3 regions of the Priestia sp. 53B2 genome follow, and region 3 is predicted to be linked to each of the others. Evidence: riboswitches for the same ligand, from Rfam matches in the RefSeq annotation. Region 3 holds a riboswitch; each other region holds the start of a gene.
The links. A riboswitch is a leader RNA that binds a small molecule or an ion and turns the genes downstream of it on or off. The one in region 3 is predicted to bind S-adenosylmethionine.
Positions count from the first base shown of each region.

Region 1: linked by a shared signal. The riboswitch ahead of ACN6NE_RS09550 (methionine ABC transporter ATP-binding protein) and the one ahead of ACN6NE_RS04395 (hypothetical protein) in region 3 are both predicted to bind S-adenosylmethionine.
Region 2: linked by a shared signal. The riboswitch ahead of ACN6NE_RS17425 (bifunctional homocysteine S-methyltransferase/methylenetetrahydrofolate reductase) and the one ahead of ACN6NE_RS04395 (hypothetical protein) in region 3 are both predicted to bind S-adenosylmethionine.

Region 1 covers NZ_JBLZXA010000009.1:64,931-71,895, forward strand. Annotated here, with positions in the region: gene ACN6NE_RS09535 (carboxymuconolactone decarboxylase family protein) at 1-126, opposite strand, end outside; gene ACN6NE_RS09540 (MetQ/NlpA family ABC transporter substrate-binding protein) at 249-1,085, opposite strand; gene ACN6NE_RS09545 (methionine ABC transporter permease) at 1,103-1,771, opposite strand; gene ACN6NE_RS09550 (methionine ABC transporter ATP-binding protein) at 1,764-2,789, opposite strand; SAM riboswitch class I at 2,921-3,028, opposite strand; gene ACN6NE_RS09555 (thioredoxin family protein) at 3,209-3,508, opposite strand; gene ACN6NE_RS09560 (toprim domain-containing protein) at 3,523-3,873, opposite strand; gene ACN6NE_RS09565 (YusG family protein) at 4,055-4,300, opposite strand; gene gcvH (glycine cleavage system protein GcvH) at 4,380-4,763, opposite strand; gene ACN6NE_RS09575 (arsenate reductase family protein) at 4,899-5,255, opposite strand; gene ACN6NE_RS09580 (acyl-CoA dehydrogenase family protein) at 5,372-6,965, opposite strand, start outside.
Region 2 covers NZ_JBLZXA010000020.1:645,216-652,180, forward strand. Annotated here, with positions in the region: gene metH (methionine synthase) at 67-3,510, opposite strand; gene ACN6NE_RS17425 (bifunctional homocysteine S-methyltransferase/methylenetetrahydrofolate reductase) at 3,511-5,349, opposite strand; SAM riboswitch class I at 5,457-5,563, opposite strand; gene ACN6NE_RS17430 (YkvI family membrane protein) at 5,907-6,941, shown strand.
Region 3 covers NZ_JBLZXA010000008.1:196,336-203,300, reverse strand. Annotated here, with positions in the region: gene ACN6NE_RS04420 (DUF6044 family protein) at 1-306, shown strand, start outside; gene ACN6NE_RS04415 (glycosyltransferase family 2 protein) at 319-1,308, shown strand; gene ACN6NE_RS04410 (hypothetical protein) at 1,418-1,858, shown strand; gene ACN6NE_RS04405 (GNAT family N-acetyltransferase) at 1,939-2,385, shown strand; gene ACN6NE_RS04400 (hypothetical protein) at 2,398-2,694, opposite strand; SAM riboswitch class I at 2,816-2,917, shown strand; gene ACN6NE_RS04395 (hypothetical protein) at 2,987-3,325, shown strand; gene ACN6NE_RS04390 (DUF1540 domain-containing protein) at 3,427-3,585, shown strand; gene alaP (alanine permease AlaP) at 3,903-5,306, shown strand; gene ACN6NE_RS04380 (TerD family protein) at 5,377-6,965, opposite strand, start outside.

The DNA of each region.
Region 1 (6,965 bases), on a different contig from region 3:
AAAACATGCTTCAGTAAACGCATTAAACGTTTTTGTTACTTCCGGCAATTTTTCGCTAAATTTCCCAACACCCATTTTATAATCATGAAGTGCTTGCTCAGTTGAATGACGTGCTTCTTGCTGCATAACGTCAGCTCCCATCATCAGTAAAGTTTTCACGGTTAGTATGCGTGAGAAAAATAAGAGTTATTCGTTTTCCCGCATACAAAAAAAGCACTTGCCCAGAGTGGGCAAGCGCTTTTCTTCTATTATTTACTTACCGGCAGTACTCCGCCTTTGTATTTTTCTTTAATGTAGTCTTGAATTTCTTTAGAGTGAAGAACTTTCACTAAAGCTTTCACTGTATCTTTATTTTCGTCGCCTTTGTGAACCGTAATGATGTTTGCATAAGGGTTATTTTCTTTGCTTTCCACTGCGATTGGATCTTTTACTGGATCTAAACCAGCATCGATAGCATAGTTAGCATTGATAACAACAGCGTCACCTTCATTATTTTTGTACATTTGAGGTAACAATCCGCCTTCAACATCGGCTTTAAATTTTAAATTCTTTGGGTTTTCTACGATATCTTTAATTTGTGCATCTGTTTTCTTTACGCCTGGTTTTAATTTGATTACGCCGGCTTTTTCAAAAATCGATAAAATACGTCCTTGCTCTGCTACTGCATCACGCATAATAACTGTGCCGTTTTTCGGAAGATCTTTTAAGCTTTTGTATTTTTTAGAGTAGATACCGATTGGTTCAATGTGAATGGCACCGGCACTTACAAAATCATACCCTTTTTCACCCTTGTGATCTTTTAGCACTGAATTCATATAAGGAACGTGCTGGAAGTAGTTTGCATCAATTTCATTGTTTGCAAGAGCTGTGTTCGGTAAGATATAATCTTGGAATTTTTTAATTTCCAAGTCGATTCCTTGTTTTTCTAAAATCGGTTTTGCTTGTTCTAAAATTTCAGCATGAGGCGTATTAGATGCACCCACAACAATTTTCTTTTCATCTTTTGATCCATTGTTAGATCCACATGCAGCTAATCCTACTACTAGCGCAGATGTTAGTGCTAAAGCCGAAAGCCATTTTTTCATAATAAATAATCCTCCCTTTATCTTTTATCAATTTTTGCAGTAATCGCATCTCCAATGAGTTGGATAATAAATACAATAATCAAAATTAAGATCGTAGCAGCTAGCGTTACATCATTATGACTGCGCTGGAATCCTTCTAAATATGCAAGATTCCCGAGACCTCCAGCTCCAATCACACCCGCCATTGCCGTATAGCCGACTAACGCAATCGTCGTTACCGTCAAACCAGAAATTAAAGCTGGCAGCGATTCAGGTAACAGCACTTTAAAGATAATAGTGCTTGTTGTTGCTCCCATTGATTTAGCAGCTTCAATAACACCTTTATCAATTTCGCGCAGACCAATTTCTACAAGACGCGCATAAAATGGTGCTGCTCCAACAATTAAAGCAGGTAACGCTGCATTAGCGCCTAAAATACTTCCTACCAATGCTTTGGTAAATGGAATCAGTAAAACAATTAAAATAATGAATGGAATGGAACGAAAGATATTTATAACTGCTGACACAATGGCATATAAAGGTTTGTTTTGCCAAAGCTGTCCTTTGGACGTTAAAAATAAAAGCAAGCCCAATAAAATACCTAGAACAAACGTGGCTATAACTGAAATAGCCGTCATATATAGTGTTTCATTTGTCGCTTGAATAAAATCATCTAAAATAACGTTTGGAAATAGTTTCTCAAGCATTTGTCATTACCTCCACTTCTACCTGCTGCTCATGAATGTATGCAATGACTTTTTCAACTTCTGTTAATTCTCCGTCTAAATGAACGAACAACGTTCCGTATGAACCTGTTTGTGTATGAGAAATCTTTCCTTGCAAAATATTAATCGTTACATCAAACTGTTTTAAAATCGTTGTAATGAGCGGTTGCTCTGCTTTTCCGCCAACAAACGTCAGCTGAATAATTTGCCCGCTTGGATATAACTCCTGTACTTGTTCAATTGTTTCAAACGTTTCTTCTGGTTCAGAAATCTGTTGAACGAATCGTTTTGTAATCGGCTGCTTAGGTTTTCTGAATACTTCTAGCACTTGTCCTTCTTCTACCACTGCCCCATTTTCCATAACGGCTACCCGATGACAAATTTTACGAATAACGTGCATTTCATGAGTAATCAATACAATGGTTAACCCTAGCTTCTCATTAATATCTACTAACAGATCTAAAATGGAATCTGTCGTTTGAGGATCAAGCGCTGATGTTGCTTCATCACACAGCAATACTTTTGGGTTATTGGCTAGCGCTCGAGCAATACCAACGCGCTGCTTTTGTCCACCGCTAAGCTGTGATGGATAAGCATTTTCACGCCCTTCAAGCCCGACTAGCTTGATAAGCTCGTCTACTCGTTTCATTCTTTTTTCTTTTGAGATCCCTGCTATTTCTAACGGAAATGCAATATTTTCTCGCACCGTACGCGACCACAAGATATTAAAGTGCTGAAACACCATACTAATTTCTTGTCTAGCTTTTCTGAGTTTTCCGCCTTTAATTTTTCCAATATCATTACCTGCTACTTCGACCTTTCCTGTCGTTGGTGTTTCTAACCCGTTTAGCAAGCGAATTAAAGAACTTTTCCCCGCTCCGCTATAACCAATAATTCCGTAAATTTCACCTTGGTTAACGGTTAGATTCACATTATCAACAGCTGTTACTTGACCGCTTTTAGCCTGATAAATTTTTGTAACGTCTGTTAATGTAATCATATTTCTTCACCTTCTTTAGTAAAAACTTAATTATGTTAGGTTGCCCTATAGGATGAAAAAGCCGTAAAACAATTTTCCCCATTAAAAAAGCCTCTCTGCGCATGACAGAAAGGCTCGATATTTAATCCTTTCTCTCATCTTTCAAAGCGCATAGCTTTGCAGGAATTGGCACCATTTCAGTTAGTCTGACGGTTGCCGGGTTTCACAGGGCTCAGTCCCTCCACCTCTCTTGATAAGAGTTCGCAACAATTATTTTGTTTTTGGGAAATATTCATTCATTTATGAACATTCATGAGTGTGATTTTAGCATGTGTCAGATAGGCTGTCAACAGATTTTACTCTTGGGATAATATCCCAAGATTTCAACAACCCCAACGGTTTGCTCTCTTTCAATTTCTTCATTTTAAACAAACGTTTGATTATCGAAGCTCTTCAAGTACGTGCTCGATGGAATGAAACGCATAGAGTTTTTTTACCATTTCGCCATTTTTCACTTCAATCAAACAAGGTACACTTTCAATTGAAAATACTTCTGCTTTTGAAGGCATATAATTTAAATTGCTCATTCCGATGGTCACACCGGGCAGCATCGCTTCTGCTACGGTTAACATTTTTTTTGCCAGCTGACATGTCCCGCAAAAAGGTGTATGGAAAAAGATAAACGCTCTTTGTCCTTCTTTCAACTGATCGTCAAGCTGTTTTTCGCTCCATTCTTGCATGTTGCTCATTCCTTTTATGTTAAAAATTCTGCATTAACATCGATATTGGCACTCAGTAATACTGTTGCTATGTGATGTCTAGGGGCGGCAGCAACCTCTCGGTACATTTTATCAATATATAGATGCTCTGCTTCCGGAAGCTCTCGTTTAAATTGTTTTCTTAGCTTATTCCCTGAATCATCAGAGTCAACGAGTATGTATACCTCTTTGTTAAACGTACAGTCAATAATTTCATCCAGCTTTGATAAACTAATCGTACCGTTTGTACAGATAATTTCAATTGGTTCTCGAATGATATCTTGAATACGTTTTTTATCTGATTTCCCTTCGACAATAATTACTTTTTCAATTTCAATTAGCCCCATTTTCATCACCCATAATCGTCAGTTGTATAGTAACATCATTTCTTTATGCTATACAATATTCGTTAATGTATCACAGTTCACCTGTTTTTTAAAAGAAATTTGCAAGAAAGAACTGTTTTTAAAGGCAGCTTAGGCCATATTTTTTCCATAAAACGAGAAAAACAGCGGCAGTTGCCACTGTTTAGCACCATCCTGCTTCTTCGTCGCAGTCTGTATATTTTTGCGTTTCACCTTGCTTTTGTACATCCGTATATTGGTAGAACTTATTATTTTCTTGCGAATACCCTTCTTCAAAGCGATATTCATTGCCGCTTGTTCCGTAACTAACTTCACCAATTGGCTGCTTATCAACATATAATTTCATACCGCCGTCATGAAATTTAGCTGTAACGCGATCTGTAACGTCCATTTTTTGTTTTTCAAACATAAAAAGACACTCCTTTAGCTTGTTTACTAATAGAGTGTCCAGTCAAAAACTTTTCATAAAGACAATTTATGGAGGAATATTATCCTTCGTTTGTCATTTCTTCGTATTGCTCTGCTGTCATTAGCTTGTCTACTTGAGAAGCATCAGATGGTTTGATTGTAATCATCCATGCTTCTTCGTATGGAGATTCATTAACAAGTTCAGGGCTATCGCTTAAGTTATCGTTTACTGCTACAACTTCACCGCTAATTGGTGCATAAAGCTCAGAAACTGTTTTTACTGATTCAACGCTGCCAAACGGCTCGTCAGCTTCTACTTTTGCTCCTACTTCTGGCAGTTCAACGAATACGATGTCGCCAAGCTCAGCTTGAGCGAAATGCGTAATACCTACGCGGACAACGTCTCCTTCTGTTTTTACCCATTCATGCTCTTCAGAATAACGCAAATCTTTTGGTGTACTCATCTTAATCCCTCCAAAATATGTATCGTAATTTGTTTATATAAAAAGCGCCTTCAACGTGGAGAACACTTTCTACAACCTAAAATAACTTCCTATTAACAGTGTAACGTAAAAGGTAAAAATTTTCTATTTGAAAACTTACTTCCACACGTCCTCAAACTGCTCTTCTTTGAAGCCAAGCGTTACTTTTTGTCCATCTGTTAGCAGCGGACGCTTAATTAACATGCCATCTGACGCAAGAATAGACAGAAGTTCGTCTTCACTCGCACCGCTTACTTTATCTTTAAGCCCTAATTCGCGATACTTTTTACCGCTTGTATTAAAGAATTTTTTTAATTCTAAGCCGCTGTTCTGATAATAAGCTTGCAGCTGCTCTTTTGTTGGCGGGTTTTCTACAATATGAATTTCTTCATATGCTACTCCGTTATCATCCAGCCACTTCTTGGCTTTTCGGCATGTACCGCACTTTGGATATGAATAAAAAAATAATGACATTTCGTCAACCACCCTTTATTTTAAGCTTTTTTCGTATTTTAACACATCCTTTATCATTTACCTAGATAGAGGCTTCTTAAACAAAAAGAAGCTCGCGAAACGAGCTCCTTTTTGCATTAAACTGTGAATTTCTCTACTTCTAGAAGCGTTTTTGCAATCTCGCGCTTTACGCTAATCACATTGATTGGTGTGTAACGCGTTAGCTTGCGAAGAGATGAAAGCATAACTCTAAGCGTATCACCTTGTTCAATGCCAATTAATGTTTCTTTTGCATCTGCTTCAATTCGATTAAATGCTTCTTGGCAAAATACTTGCGTATATTTTACTTTTAAGCTGTTTTGATCTGCTCCTGTTTTAGAAATGGCTTTTTCAGTACGTAAAACAGTGGATTCCATTGCATATACGTTACTGATCATATCAGAAATATTAACGAGAATTTCTTGTTCTTTCTCTAATTCTTTACCATACTTCTGTGCAGCTAGACCTAAAAGCAAGAGCGCAATTTTCTTTCCATTTTGCACAAGCATCTTTTCTTGATCTAACGGCTCATTTCCTACTTCTTGTGGCATAAGCATCATCAATTCTTCTTGAAGCGTTTGTGCTTTTTGAAGCAACGGAAGCTCTCCTTTTAGCGCTTTGCGTAAATACGTGCCTGGTACTAAGAGACGATTAATTTCATTTGTTCCTTCAAAAATACGGTTAATGCGGGAATCACGATACAGGCGCTCAATTTCATACTCACTCATAAAACCATAGCCTCCGTGAAGCTGGACGCCTTCATCTACGATGTAGTCAAGAGATTCCGTTGCAAACACTTTATTTAATGAACACTCAATAGCATATTCAGCAATGGAAGCGGCAATTTGCTTTCCGTCTTTTTGCTGTTCTTCTGAAAGCTGGCCCATATGGTCTTCAAAAAGTCCTACCGTACGATAGACAGAGCTTTCAGTTGCATACAATTTAGAAGCCATTGTTGCTAACTTTTCTTGGGTTAATGAAAATTTAGCGATGGGCGTTTTAAACTGCTGACGCTGGTTAACATATTGAGACGTAATTTCTAACGCACGTTTACCTGCCCCAACTGCTCCAACTCCAAGCTTATAGCGCCCAATATTTAAGATGTTAAACGCAATCACATGGCCTTTTCCAATTTCACCTAACACGTTTTCTTTTGGAACAAGCGCATCTTCAAGAATCAACGTTCTTGTTGATGAACTCTTGATTCCCATCTTCTTCTCTTCCGGTCCAACCGAAACGCCTGGGAATTCGCGTTCAACGATAAAAGCAGAAAATTTATCACCGTCGATTTTCGCATACACTACGAACACATCAGCAAATCCGGCATTCGTAATCCACTGCTTTTCTCCATTTAACACATAGTGTGTGCCTTCGGCGTTAAGGCGAGCTGTTGTGCGAGCACCGAGGGCATCGGAACCAGAACCAGGTTCTGTTAACGCATATGCTGCTATTTTTTCCCCAACTGCTAAAGCAGGTAAATATGCTTGTTTTTGCTCTTCTGTTCCAAATAAGACGATTGGCAATGACCCAATTCCTACGTGAGCACCATGAGTGATGGAAAATCCGCCTGCTCGAGACATTTTTTCAGCAATTAAAGCCGAGGTAATTTTATCTAAACCGAGTCCACCGTATTCTTCCGGTACATCTGCACCAAGTAACCCTAATTCACCAGCTTGTTTTAATAACTTTACA
Region 2 (6,965 bases), on a different contig from region 3:
GCAGCCTTTTTTTAGCTTTGTTCAGTGTGAAAAAACAGCCGCGGTCTAAAAGACCGCGGCCATATTTTATAATACGTTAAAATATTTCGCTTCAGGATGTGCAAAAACAAGGGCTGTAACAGAAGCTTCTGGTTCCATCATGAAACCGTCTGTTAACTGAATGCCGATGTCTTCAGGTTTAAGTAATTTAAACAGTTTTGCTTGGTCCTCAAGGTCTGGACATGCAGGATATCCGAATGAAAAACGCTGACCTTGGTATTTGGCTGAAAAACGCTCCGCCATTGTAAAGTCAGGCGAATCGGGGAATCCCCAGCGGTCACGAATTTGCTGATGAACACGTTCTGCTAATCCTTCGGCTAGTTCAAGCGCAAGAGCTTGGAACACGTGACTCTTTAAAAACTCGCCGTTTTCTTTGAATTTCGCCGCGCGTTCGCGAATGCCTGTTCCTGCTGTTACAGAGAAGAAACATACATAGTCCATCTCTTTTTCTTTAGGCTTTGCAAAATCAGATAAGCACAGGAACTGTCCTTTTGCTTGTCGAGGGAAGGTAAAGCGTTCAATTTCTGTTTTTTCATCAGCAGGATCATAAATAATTAAATCATTTCCGTCTGCTTGAGCAGGGAAGAACTGATAAATAACCGCTGGCTTAATTAAGTTTTCTTTTAGTGCCAGTTCGAGCAGGTCATCAACGGTTTCTTTTAATTGAACAGCACGCTCGTCTTTTTCAGCAAGCAGCTTATTCACTTTTCCTTTTAGCCCTAAGTGATGGCCTAAAAGCATCTGCCAGTTAATATACGGAAGAACCTGTGCCAAATCGTAGTGTTTGACAACGTGCCGCTTTAAATCAGCCGGTATAAAAACAGGAGCGTCCGTTGAAATGGCGGATCTTTCTAAAACAGCCGTAGCTGCTTGAGCGGTTTGAGGCTGGCGTTCTCGAACCGTTACTTTCTTTTCTTGCCGCGTTTTTAAATCTGCTAAAAGCTGAATAACTTCTTCTTTGTTCTGCAGCTTATTTGCTAACGCTAATCCGTCCATCGCATCTTTGGCGTAGAGGACCGCACCTTCATATTCCGGGGCAATTTTAAAGTCAGTAAATTTACGGGAAAGGGCAGCGCCTCCTACCATAATTGGAACATCAATGCTTGATTGTGTTAAATCTTGGGCAGTCAAAACCATTTGCTGAGCTGACTTTACTAGAAGACCTGACAGGCCAATGATGTCTGGCTTTTCTTCTTTTACTGCTTCAATCAGCTGCTGCGGCGTTACTTTAATCCCTAAATCAATTACTTTAAAACCATTGTTGCTTAAAATGATGTCTACTAAGTTTTTGCCGATATCGTGCACATCGCCTTTAACCGTTGCAAGAATTACTTTGCCTTTTCCAGAATCATTTTCAGTTGCTTCCATATGAGGTTCTAAAAAGGCAACGGATGCTTTCATAACTTCCGCACTTTGAAGTACTTCTGCTACAATCAGCTGATTGTCATTAAACAAACGTCCAACTTCCGCCATCCCCTTCATAAGCGGTCCGTTAATAATATCTAACGGATCATCATATTGAGCTAAAGCCTGTTCTAAATCAGGAAGCAATCCTTCTTTTGTACCTTCGACAATATACATTGCCAATCGTTCTTCGAGTGTTAACGTAGAAATTTCTACTTTTGCTTCTTTCTTTTTATCACGATAAAAGTCGGTAAACGTGCTTAGCGTTTCATCAGTTGTGTTAAATAATAACGCATTAGCAAGCTCAATTTCAGCTTCTGGAATAGAAGCATAGCGCTCTAACTTTTCGGTATTAACAATGGCATAATCGAGTCCAGCCTGCGTACAGTGATAAAGGTAAACGGCATTTAGTACTTCACGTCCCACTGGAGGAAGACCGAATGACACGTTACTTACGCCAAGAATGGTCAGGCAATCAGGCAGGGCTTCTTTAATCATTTTAATTCCCTTCACTGTTTCTTCAGCAGAACCAATATATTGTTCATCACCAGTTCCTACAGGGAACACAAGAGGGTCAAAAATAATATCTTTTGGATTAAAGCCATGTTTTTCAACAAGCAAATCATGTGAGCGTTTAGCAATCTCTACTTTTCGTTCTGCAGTAACGGCCATGCCTGTTTCATCGATCGTACCGACAACCAGAGCTGCACCGAATTTTTTTACTAGCGGTAAGATTGCATCAAAACGCTCTTCACCATCTTCTAAGTTAATGGAGTTAATAATGACCTTACCTTGTGAGTACGTTAAAGCTTTTTCAATAACTTTCTCGTCCGTTGAATCGATTACAAGGGGAACCTTCACTTTTTTTACAACTTCTTGAATAAATTCCTCCATGTCTTCCATTTCTTCACGGTCTGGATCTGCTAAGCAAATATCAATAACGTGAGCACCATTTTTAACTTGAGCACGCGCAATTTCAGATGCTTCTTCAATTTTTCCTTCCGCAATCAGACGCTTGAACTTGCGAGAACCGATTACATTCGTACGTTCTCCCACAAAAAGAGGGCGCATAGAATCGTCATATACAAGTGGTTCAATACCGGTTACAGCATGGTTATGCTCGGAGCGATCAAGCGAACGAGGCGCAACCTCTTTTACCGCTTCAGCCAGTGCTTTAATATGAGCAGGCGTTGTACCACAGCATCCGCCTACAAAGTTCAGCCAGCCTTTATCAGCAAACCCTTTAATTTTTTGAGCAAGCAGCTCAGGGGATTCGTGATAATTGCCTTCTTCATCCGGAAGTCCAGCGTTTGGATAACAGCTAACTGCTGAAGTGGCTAGGTCTGAAAGAGAGCGAATATGATCCGTCATAAATTCAGGGCCTGTCGCGCAGTTAAGTCCGACTGAAAGAGGCTTCATGTGTTCCAGTGATAAGTAAAAAGATTCGATATCTTGACCAGCGAGAGTTGTTCCCATAGGCTCAATTGTTCCTGAAATCATAATAGGAACTTCGGTTTTTAGTTTTTCAAACGCCGCTGTAATGCCTAGAAACGCGGCTTTTACGTTCAGCATGTCTTGACAGGTTTCGACTAAAAGCAAGTCAACGCCGCCGTCTAACAAACCCCGAGCTTGCTCTTCGTACGATTCTACTAACTCAGGGAATGTAATGCCTCCGGTAACAGAGAGAGTTTTAGTGGTAGGACCGATAGCTCCAGCTACGAACCTAGGCCATTCGGGAGTTGAATATTTATCGCGGGCTGCACAAGCAAGCTTCACAGCTTCGATATTCAATTCATACGCCAAGTGACCTAAATCGTATTCATCAAGTACGGTAGATGTTGAGCCAAACGTATTGGTTTCAATGATGTCAGCACCTGCTGCAAAGTACTCTTCATGAATGCGCTGAATCACATGAGGCGCTGTTCGAGTCAAATATTCGTTACAGCCTTCATATTCTTCGCCGCCAAAATCTTCAGCGGTTAAATCAGCATCTTGAATCATCGTTCCCATTGCTCCATCGATGACGAGTATTCGCTTCTTTAGTTGTTGTTCGATAAGTGAGCTCATTTATATCTTCCTTTCTGATGTAACAAGTTGCTTGTCGTGAATATAGCGTGTTAGAATTTCGGTCATTTCATAGCGCATAAACGGCGTAATTAAGTAAATACCGTCAAATAACTCATATGCTGTATCAATTAAGTTTTTTGCAATCGCAAGACCTTCGACTTCACCGCGAATTCGGTCATTTCCCGTGGCATCCATGCGTTCTAGAATATCTTCTGATAATTTAATTCCAGGTACTTCATGGTGAATAAATCGAGCATTTCTTGCGCTTGTTAACGGCATGATACCGATGTATACCGGTGTTGTTAAATGTTTGGTTGCTTCATATACCTCTTCAATTTGCTTAGTTGAATAGAGAGGCTGAGTAATGAAATAGTGAGCCCCGCAGTCGATTTTCTTTTCCAAACGCTGAACGGCTCGGTCTAAGTGACGCACGTTTGGGTTAAAGGCAGCTGCGATGGAAAAATTGGTTTTTTGACCAAGCGGTTTGCCGGAATAAGATAGTCCTTCATTAAACTGAGCGATTAAACTAATCAAGTCAAATGAAGATAAATCGTAGACCGAAGTGGCGCCAGGGAAATCGCCAACTTTTGAAGGATCACCGGTAATCGCAAGCACTTGATTCATTCCTAACGTATGAAGTCCCATTAAATGAGATTGAAGTCCAATTAAATTTCGGTCGCGACAGGTAATATGAATAAGCGGTCGTGCTTTTGTTTCTTGCTGCATCAGTGTTGCCATTGCCAAGTTGCTGATGCGAGGTGAGGCAAGAGAATTATCAGCTAATGTAATAGCATCTACGCCGACTTTATCAAGTGCTTTTGCGCCTTCTAAAAATTTCGTCGGACCAAGCTGTTTAGGCGGATCTAGCTCGACGATAACCGAACGGCGCTTCTTCACAATCTCATGCATATGAGGTTTATCCTGCTGCTCACGCTCTTGAACCGTAACGGCTGGTCTCATTTTAACGACTTTGCTTGTAATCGGAGGCAAGTCTTTTAAGGCAGATGACATTGCGCGTACGTGAGCTGGTGTTGTACCGCAGCATCCTCCAATTAAGCGAACCCCTTGTTCGCGGAATAAACGCGCGCTTTCTACAAAGTAGTCTTCATTCGTTTCATATTCCAACTTTCCTTCCACATACGCCGGAAGGCTGGCATTAGGGTAAGCAGATAAGAAAGCACGATCAGGAAGAGGTACTTCTTCAAGAGACTGAATCATATGATAAGGACCTAAACGGCAGTTTAGCCCGACAACATCTGCTCCCAAGTCTTCTAATTCTTTTAATGCATCTGCTAAAGGGCGGCCATCTTGCAGTACGCCAATATCATGCAGGGAAACATGGGTAATAATAGGCTTATCCGTTTCTTTTCTTGCCAGTGTAAGAACGGTCTTTAATTCTTCGAAATCATAGTATGTTTCAAATAAAAGGCCATCCACGCCTTCATTTAAAAGCCAAAACATTTGTTCACGAATGCTTCGCTTAACCTCTTCTAAACTAATAGCGTTTTTTTGGAAAGAACGAATACCGCCGAGTGTACCAACCACGTAAGCCTGATCTTTTGCAGCTTGTTTCGCTAATTTTACACCAGCAATATTGATGTCTTTGACTGAATCTTCTAATCCATAACGGGCAAGTTTTTGATAATTAGCAGCGTACGTATTTGTTTGAATAACGTTTGCACCAGCTTCTACATAGGCTCTGTGAATACGAGAAACCTCTTCTGGTTTGGTGATGTTTAGTTCTTCAAAACAGCTGTCAATACCGTGTGAGTAAAGGAGGGTACCAGTGGCACCATCCCCAATTAAAATTTTAGACTTTAAATCTTCAAGTAACCCCATGTCAAAACCTCCTTAAATTGTTCCGCTTCTATTTCACGAGTGATTCGTTTTATGCAATATGCCGATAAAATAGAAAAAGTCTTCTTAAGAAGAAGACTTTTTTCGCCTTCTTATCTTCCAAGCAATAAATTGCTTGCTGGATTTAGCACCATGTCTCTAACGACTGGTTGCTGAGGTTTCAAAGGGCCAGTCCCTCCACCTCTCATGATAAGAATCAATTGTATATAATTGAAACATATTTTTTTAAATAGAAAGAATACTTATTTAATAATTTATCTGATTTTTAGAAATTATACAACAGTAAATTGTGAATTTCCAGCAAATATTGAGGAAAATTTAAAAGCTAAAGGGAAAATATCCGTATATTTTGTTTGAAAATGACTGTTATGTTAGGGTTAAGGAGTTTTTTGTGAGAAATGCAAAAAGAAAATGAAAAATAAAAAATAAACGAAAAGGCACAAACGCTGGGATATGCGTAGATTTACACGTAAAAAGGCTCGTCTTTTTTTAATCGTTTCTACATATAGTGAACTATGAAGGGTAGAAGGGTGATGGGCATGAAAAGGTGGAAACTCACGCTGCAGGTTGCTGCTACGTATGTAGGCACCGTTGTAGGAGCCGGTTTTGCAACAGGCAAGGAAATCGTTCAATTTTTTACACAGTACGGGGAACTTGGAATGGTTGGAATTTTGGTCAGCGGCTTGTTTTTTATTTGGCTAGGTTCGAAAATGATGCTGCTTTCGCACGCAATTGGGGCTTCTTCTTATCAGCAGCTTAATACATATTTATTTGGTGATGTGCTTGGAAAAGCGGTAAACGGTGTAATGATTGTCATTTTATTTGGAGTAACTTCAGTCATGCTAGCGAGTACGGGGGCAATAGGAAAAGAACAGTTCGGGCTGTGGCCTCCTGTTGGGATGATTTTTACAATTGTTTTAACTTATATATTTATCGCAAAAGGAATTAACGGTATTTTAATGGTTAATTCTCTTGTTGTGCCGATGATGCTTTCATTTGCTTTTATCATCTTTGTGCCAAATATCAGCTATTTCTCACTGATTCAAACGAAGCCGGATTTAACGCTCGTCACACAGTGGAAGTGGGCGGTTAGTCCCTTTTTATATATTTCCCTAAATCTAGCTTTGGCGCAGGCCGTTTTGGTTCCATTAGGAAGCTCGGTGAAAGATAGGAGCGTGATTAAAAAAGGGGCCGTAATAGGAGGATGTGTACTTACGTTTATGCTTGTTTCTACTCATCTTGCCCTTTCCAATTTGCCTTATTCATTTCAACTTGATATTCCGATGAGTGCCGTTGTTAAAAATATCTCAGCGTGGGTGAATGTTTTATTTACGGTAGTTGTGTTAGGCGAGATTTTTACTACATTGATTGGAAATGTATTTGGAATCGCTAAGCAGCTTCAGTCATTTCTTCCCCTGAATGACAAACAAGCTTTTGCGTTTATTATCTTGGCTTGCTTTATTATTGGGCAATTCGGATATGCCCAGCTTCTTGAGTTTTTGTATCCGATATTTGGCTATATTGGACTAGCTTTTGTATGGATGCTATGTATTAAAAAAGAAAAAATAAGCTAAAAGCTGGATTTTAAAGAATAGATG
Region 3 (6,965 bases):
GAGTTTCGTAAAATCATTGCCAAAGAGCTTGATAAAAATAAAAAGTTAGAAAGCTACTATGATCACTGGGGCAACCGCTGCTATGTGTTTGTTAGCAAGCTAGGGAAAAAATATGATTACCGAAAAGACTCAACGAAAAAAATCCGTCATTTGCAGCTTAATATCAGCCAATTTAAAAAAATGGGCGGTCGCTATATCTTTTCAGCCGTGCCAATCGAAAATGCTGAAAGCGACGGTTTGCACTTTTTAAAAGCGTTTACCGATAAACAGTCCGCTTGGAAAGTGTATGTATATGAAGCAAAGTAAGGGGGCAATAACATGAACAGACCTATTTTAACGATTGTTGTTCCATGTTACAACGAAGAAGAAGTATTCACAGAAACATCTTTTCAATTAACTACTGTAGTAAAAGAACTGATAAATGAACGTTTTGTATCAAGTGAAAGTACCATTTTATTTGTAGACGATGGGAGCAAAGACAGCACGTGGTCGCTTATTGAAAAAGAAAGCTGCAGCAATTTGTTTGTAAAAGGGTTAAAGCTAGCGCGAAATGTAGGACATCAAAATGCTTTGCTCGCAGGACTAGAAGCAGCCCATAAGCAATCTGACTGCGTCATTTCCATTGACGCAGATTTGCAAGATGATATCAGCGTCATTCGTACTTTTGTGGAGAAATATTGGCTCGGGTATGAAGTCGTATATGGTGTTCGAGACAGCAGAGAAACCGATACATTTTTTAAACGAACCACGGCAGTAGGGTTTTACCGTTTTATGAATAAGCTAGGAATTCAGCTCGTTCAAAATCACGCTGATTTTCGTCTCATGAGCAAACGTGCTCTTGGCGAACTCATGAAATATAAAGAAGGAAACGTTTTTTTACGAGGCCTTGTACCATTAGTAGGATTTCGCTCCACGGAAGTCACATATGACCGAAAAGAACGGATGGCGGGCGAATCAAAATATCCGTTAAAGAAAATGCTTGCTTTTGCATTTGATGGGATTACATCTTTTAGCGTAGCGCCGATACGCTTATTAACGCTGCTTGGAGGAGCTTCTTTTCTCTTTAGTATTGCGTTTGGTATTTATGCGCTGATTCAAAAATATTTAGATCATACGCAAATCGGCTGGACGTCTCTTATTTTATCAATTTGGCTTGTAGGCGGCCTGCAGCTAATGGGAATGGGTCTTGTCGGAGAATACATTGGCAAAATTTTCAACGAAGTGAAACAGCGTCCTAAATATGCGATTGAAAGAGATTTATATACAAAACACTCATTAGACAAACACAAAGATTTGCTTATGCATTAATTTAAGAAGCTTCTCCTAAATGGAGAGGCTTTTTTTGTTAAAGCGTTTATCATAATTTTTAAGTTAACAGGAAATGCTACTACTAAAATTTCTAAGGAGATCAAAATCTATGAAAAGACTATTTTATACAGTCAGCACTTTTTGTTTTGTTTGGCTTGCTTTTGCAGCCATTCATGTCAGCGCTCTTTCGATTGAGAAGCTTCCAATGAAGAAATCATCTGAACAATGGTCGGTTGAACTGACAAAAGCGAGCATGACGGGAGATAATCAGCTAAAGTGGAAAAATAACGTCTATCATACATATGGATTAACCGTTGAAAACATTGGAAAAGACGTAGAGCGCGTGCAGGTCCAAGCTTTTCGACACGAAGGAAAAAATAAGGCGAAATACAGCTTGTTTTCTCCTATTGAAAGGTCTAACTTAAGCAAAAGCGGTCAGCGTTTTCGCTATGCGAATTTTGCTGTTCCTGGAAAAGCGGCAGGTTTAGACATCATGATCAACTGGACGGACGAACAAGGTAATCATCAAGAGCAATTTGAATTTAAATAAAAGTCTTCGCTTAGGCGAAGACTTTTTTTGCAGGAATTTATCTCTGCATGTGGAAAACGAACACGAAAGGAGAGATCGTAATGATTGTAAAAGCTACTGAAGAAGAATTACAGGAAATTCGAACGAAATCTGCTGGTGCGCTGTTTGAAGGAACAATGAAGCAGTTTCATCCGTCAACTGAACGCGTAAATGAACTAGTTGGTAGTGCCCTTGAAAAAGGCTGTTATTATTTAGTTTCGAGACAAGAAAATAAACTCGCAGGCTGGGTTCTTGTCGGCCCATCTGCCGACTTCTTTTCAAAAGAAGAAATTGGCTTTATTTACGAATTATATGTTGTACCAGAATACCGCGGGCAAGGTCTAGCCAAGCCGTTAATGCAAAAAGCAATTGATGAATTGTCTATCAAAGGGTACCGTGAAATCAGACTCAGCGTTCATGCTGGGAATTTTGCACAGCATGTGTATCGTGAACTTGGATTTGTAGATAAACAAATATCAATGAGCCTGCAGGTGGTAAAATGTCCGTAACGTTAGTGAATGTCAGCGAGTCCATAAAACATAAGATGTTATACATGCGATGAGGTTTGGTAATGAAAGTAAAAGTAAATAAGTAGCCCAAACAGAGCCTTTATCTAGTACTTCAACGGCTCCTCCACCTATATTGTCTGAGGAGGGGGGATCTTCAAGCGCGTTCATAATCAAAGCTGCCGCTGCTAAAATAATCCCTCCAATGCTTCCCGTTGTTTTGACAATTGCAATATGGAAAGTAGATGAAAAAGCAATAGTAAGAAGCAGCAGCAAGCTTCCCAAAAAAGCAGATAACAGATATCGTTTCATGTGCTCACCATCCTTTATGAAAGCATACCATATTTTACTTCTTTTTTCTTTTTATTGAAAAGCTATTGACGTAACTTATAAAACATATTAGAATAGTCAGAAATAATTTAAAAACGGAATATTCTTATCTAGAGAGGTGGAGGGACTGGCCCTTTGAAGCCTCAGCAACCACAATTATTGAATGGTGCTAATTCCAGCATAGCCTAGCTCTGACAGATAAGAAGAGGAATCTTTTTCTATGATGAAATCCTCTTCTTAGGAAGAAACATTTCGTATAGAAAAGGTGAGGACATTGAACAATAGACAAACAGCGTTAAGCACTGATGATTATTTAGATCTATACTTATTAGCCAAAGAAATAAAAGACGAAACGTGGCAGCATGAAATTTTAGCGGTCCTAAAAACGAGGCAAAATCGCTCATTTGAAGACAAACAATCTGCACTCGTTCAAGAGATATGGGAAGATTTTAAACAGTTAAATGAAGATATTTCTTTTACGTATCGCTTGATTCAAGAAGAACCAACTAACGAACAATTTCAGGCTAAATTAAGCCGCTTGAGAGAAAGACGGATCACGCTGAGCCGTGAGTTATATTTAGCTAAAAAACAGTATGTTGAACACACGCAATAAAAAAATCTGCTTGATAAACAAGCGGTTTTTTTTACGTGAAAATGTTAGAAGTGCTATATTTCGGGTAGTAAATAGATAAGACAAGAAAAGGAGGGATAACCGTGGCCCAAGGTGTATTATGTGAAGTGAATGAGTGCATGTATTGGAAATCCGGAAATAAATGCAGTGCAGAGTCCATTTACGTTGTGAGTCCTGAAAGTAGTCACCATGTTTCTGGAATGGAAGAACCTGGCTGTAAAACTTTTGAACCCGCGAGATAAATGCTAGTTTTTATAAAAAAGCATAAAATGAACGATGCGCTGACGGAGTTGAGTCGGCGTTTTTCTATTTTTAAAAAATACTATTACTTAAGTGCAATAATAAATACATATTAAAAAAGCAGGGCCTATGTCTAATTGTGCGTTTAAACAAAATGATAAGATAATTTTTTTGTTTTTCGACAAAAGAAAAGTGAGAGAAAGGTGATAGAATACAAATATACAGCCTAGCTGTCTTTTAGCACAAACTTATATGAAAGCGCTAACAAAAAAGGCTGTGTTCATCTCGTTTTGACAGATTGGAAAAAGGGGAGACGTTTATGCAGGGGAAAACTCAGGGGAAAGAATTGAAACGCGGGTTAGAAGAAAGACATGTGACGCTGATGTCCTTAGGAGCAGCCATAGGGGTAGGACTGTTTCTTGGATCTGCATCTGCTATTAAATTAGCAGGACCAGGAATATTATTGGCGTACGGATTTAGCGGAATGATTATGTTTTTTATTATGAGAGCACTTGGAGAAATGGCGATTCAAAAACCTGTTGCAGGTTCATTCAGCAAGTACGCACGCGACTACTTAGGGCCGCTTGCTGGTTATTTAACAGGTTGGAACTACTGGTTTTTATGGGTTGTAACATGTATGGCTGAAATTACAGCCGTTGGTATTTATATGGGGTATTGGTATCCGGATGTACCAAACTGGATTTGGGCTTTATCGGCGCTTGTCATCATGACAACGGTTAACTTCTTAGCTGTTAAGGCATATGGTGAACTGGAATTTTGGTTTGCACTTATTAAAATTTTAGCGATTGTATTAATGATTGCCGTTGGATTATTAATGATTGTGTTTGGAATCGGCAACGGCGGCGTTGCGACTGGTATCAAAAACTTGTGGGACAATGGTGGACTGTTCCCGAACGGATTCAAAGGTATTTTGCTGTCGCTGCAAATGGTCATGTTTGCGTATTTAGGAATTGAAATGATCGGCGTTACCGCGGGAGAAGTGAAAAATCCCGAAAAATCTCTAGCAAGAGCGATTGATTCTGTCTTTTGGCGTATTCTGATTTTCTACGTCGGTGCGTTATTTGTCATTATGTCGATTTATCCGTGGCAAGAAATTGGTTCACAGGGAAGCCCGTTTGTATTAACATTTGAAAAAATCGGCATTCCAGCGGCGGCTGGTATCATTAACTTTGTCGTGCTAACAGCAGCTCTTTCTTCTTGTAACAGCGGTATTTTTAGTACAGGCCGTATGCTGTTTAACTTAGCAGAGCACGGAGAAGCACCAAAAGGATACGGCCAGCTTACAAAAGGCGGCGTACCGGGAAAAGCTGTTTTAGCATCAGCGGGTGCGCTATTAGTCGGAGTAGCGTTAAACTACATTGTGCCTGCCAAAGTATTTACGTGGGTAACAAGCATTGCAACATTCGGTGCGATTTGGACATGGGGAATTATTTTACTTTCTCAAATTAAGTATCGCAAAACGTTAAAAAAAGGTGAAGAGGCAAAGCTGAAATATAAAATGCCTTTATTTCCGTTAACATCTTATGTGTCACTTGCGTTCCTAGCGCTGGTGGTGGTTCTGATGGCATATAATCCAGATACAAGAATTGCAGTTGTCATCGGACCATTATGGTTTATCGGTCTTATTATCGCGTACTACGCAAAAGGATTTCATAAACGAAGTCAAGGTTCAGCTGCAGCTGAGCAAAAGCTAGTGAAATAAAAGAAAAGACCTCTTTCTTGGAAAGAGGTCTTTTCTTTTATTTTATTTGTTCTTAATTTCCTATAAATAATTAGTTTAGGTAGGTTTCAATAATTGTTTCAATATCATAAGGAGTAATACCTTCATCAAGCGAATAAATAGTGTCAGCTTTTTGTTTGTCATGGACAAGTATTCCTCTAGCTTGTGCGTGAAATGAAAAAAGATCATAAAGCGTTGGCTTCAACAGCTTTGTCATGGCTTTTCCCATAAGAGAGACAGATCCATTGTTTTGTTCAAGATTATTTTCAAATTCAACATGATGATGCAGCGAAATATCCGTCCAGATTAATTTCCGCTCTTGTAAATCAAAAATTAAAGGGATGGAGATAGTGGAATCACTAGCAAGATCTACTTTATTTTGTACGGTAGAAGGTTCGAATATCTCGCCGGACTCTACGTGCTGTCTGATCATCCATCCTCCAAAGCATTCGGGAAGCATAACAAAAGGTTGAATGGAAAATGAATAAACGTTCATTAATACATAACGGCCGCCTTTTTTTAGAACAGTAGGGATATGCAAGTCAATAAATTCACATGCTCCCTTAGGGGCAGATGTAATATCTCCGCTGTGGAAAGCTTTGAAGCTTTTTGAAGATAAGTTTGTATAGGAAATATACTCTTTATACAGCCAGTTTTCATCGTAAATTCCGGCAGATAAATCAATATCTACACTACCGGTGTGTTCACCATTTACAAAGCCTTCTTTCCACCAAATGAAAAAACGAAGCGTGTCGCCTTCAGGTATTGTTAATTTACTTCCCCTACTAATCGTTTTTAACGCTTTGCTGCTTGAACGCTGTGTAAATGGTATAGTTTGTTCATGCAAACGTTCATCAACCCATACATTTCCAAGAGGTGGTAGCTTGGCAAAACGGTCATGTAAAGCAGCTTTGCATGCATTTATTACACCTTCACAAAGATCCTTACGAAGAGAAGGTAAGGGATTATCAAGCGCCATTACTTTGGACACATTCCCTTTCGGAAACACTACGCGCATATCTTGTTTATGATGTCGATGCTTCATATGAGAATAGAGCTGAAGCAGTACTGGCGTAGAGACATGATGAGCGACCGTTGCAAATGCTGTAATAATAGAAGCTGCTTCTTGTTCCCCAGTAGACAAGCGCAGTAAATGGTCAATTCGTCTAGCAAAGTCACCTGGACGTTTTTCTAAAAGTGAAACTGCTTTTGAGACGTCTTGTTGCTCGAGTGCTTTCTCTACTTTACTATAGAAGGTCAATGGTTTTTTATGATTTCGAACAGCATCAAATCCTTTAGCAGCGTGAGGAAATCGATGTTTGTATTCCCCAGGATGTAAAATTTCACCTAAACGAATCCACTTTACTTTATAACGAAACATATCTTCTTCTACGTTTGGAGTGCTTTCTAGCAGCTGCAACAAGCTCCGACGTTCAAAACGACTAAACTTCTTAAATAAAGTGGGTGATGAAAGGCTAATATCGCCATCAGATAAAGCGGTTGCCAAACGTAAAACGTCTGTTGCTGTTTTAAAATAAGAAGACAAGACATCAATAGGTAGTTTTTTTGTTTTAATTAAAACTGAGCTAACAAATGCAGCATTTTCTTTTTGAGGAATGACTTCTGGAAGTAGGTCTAATG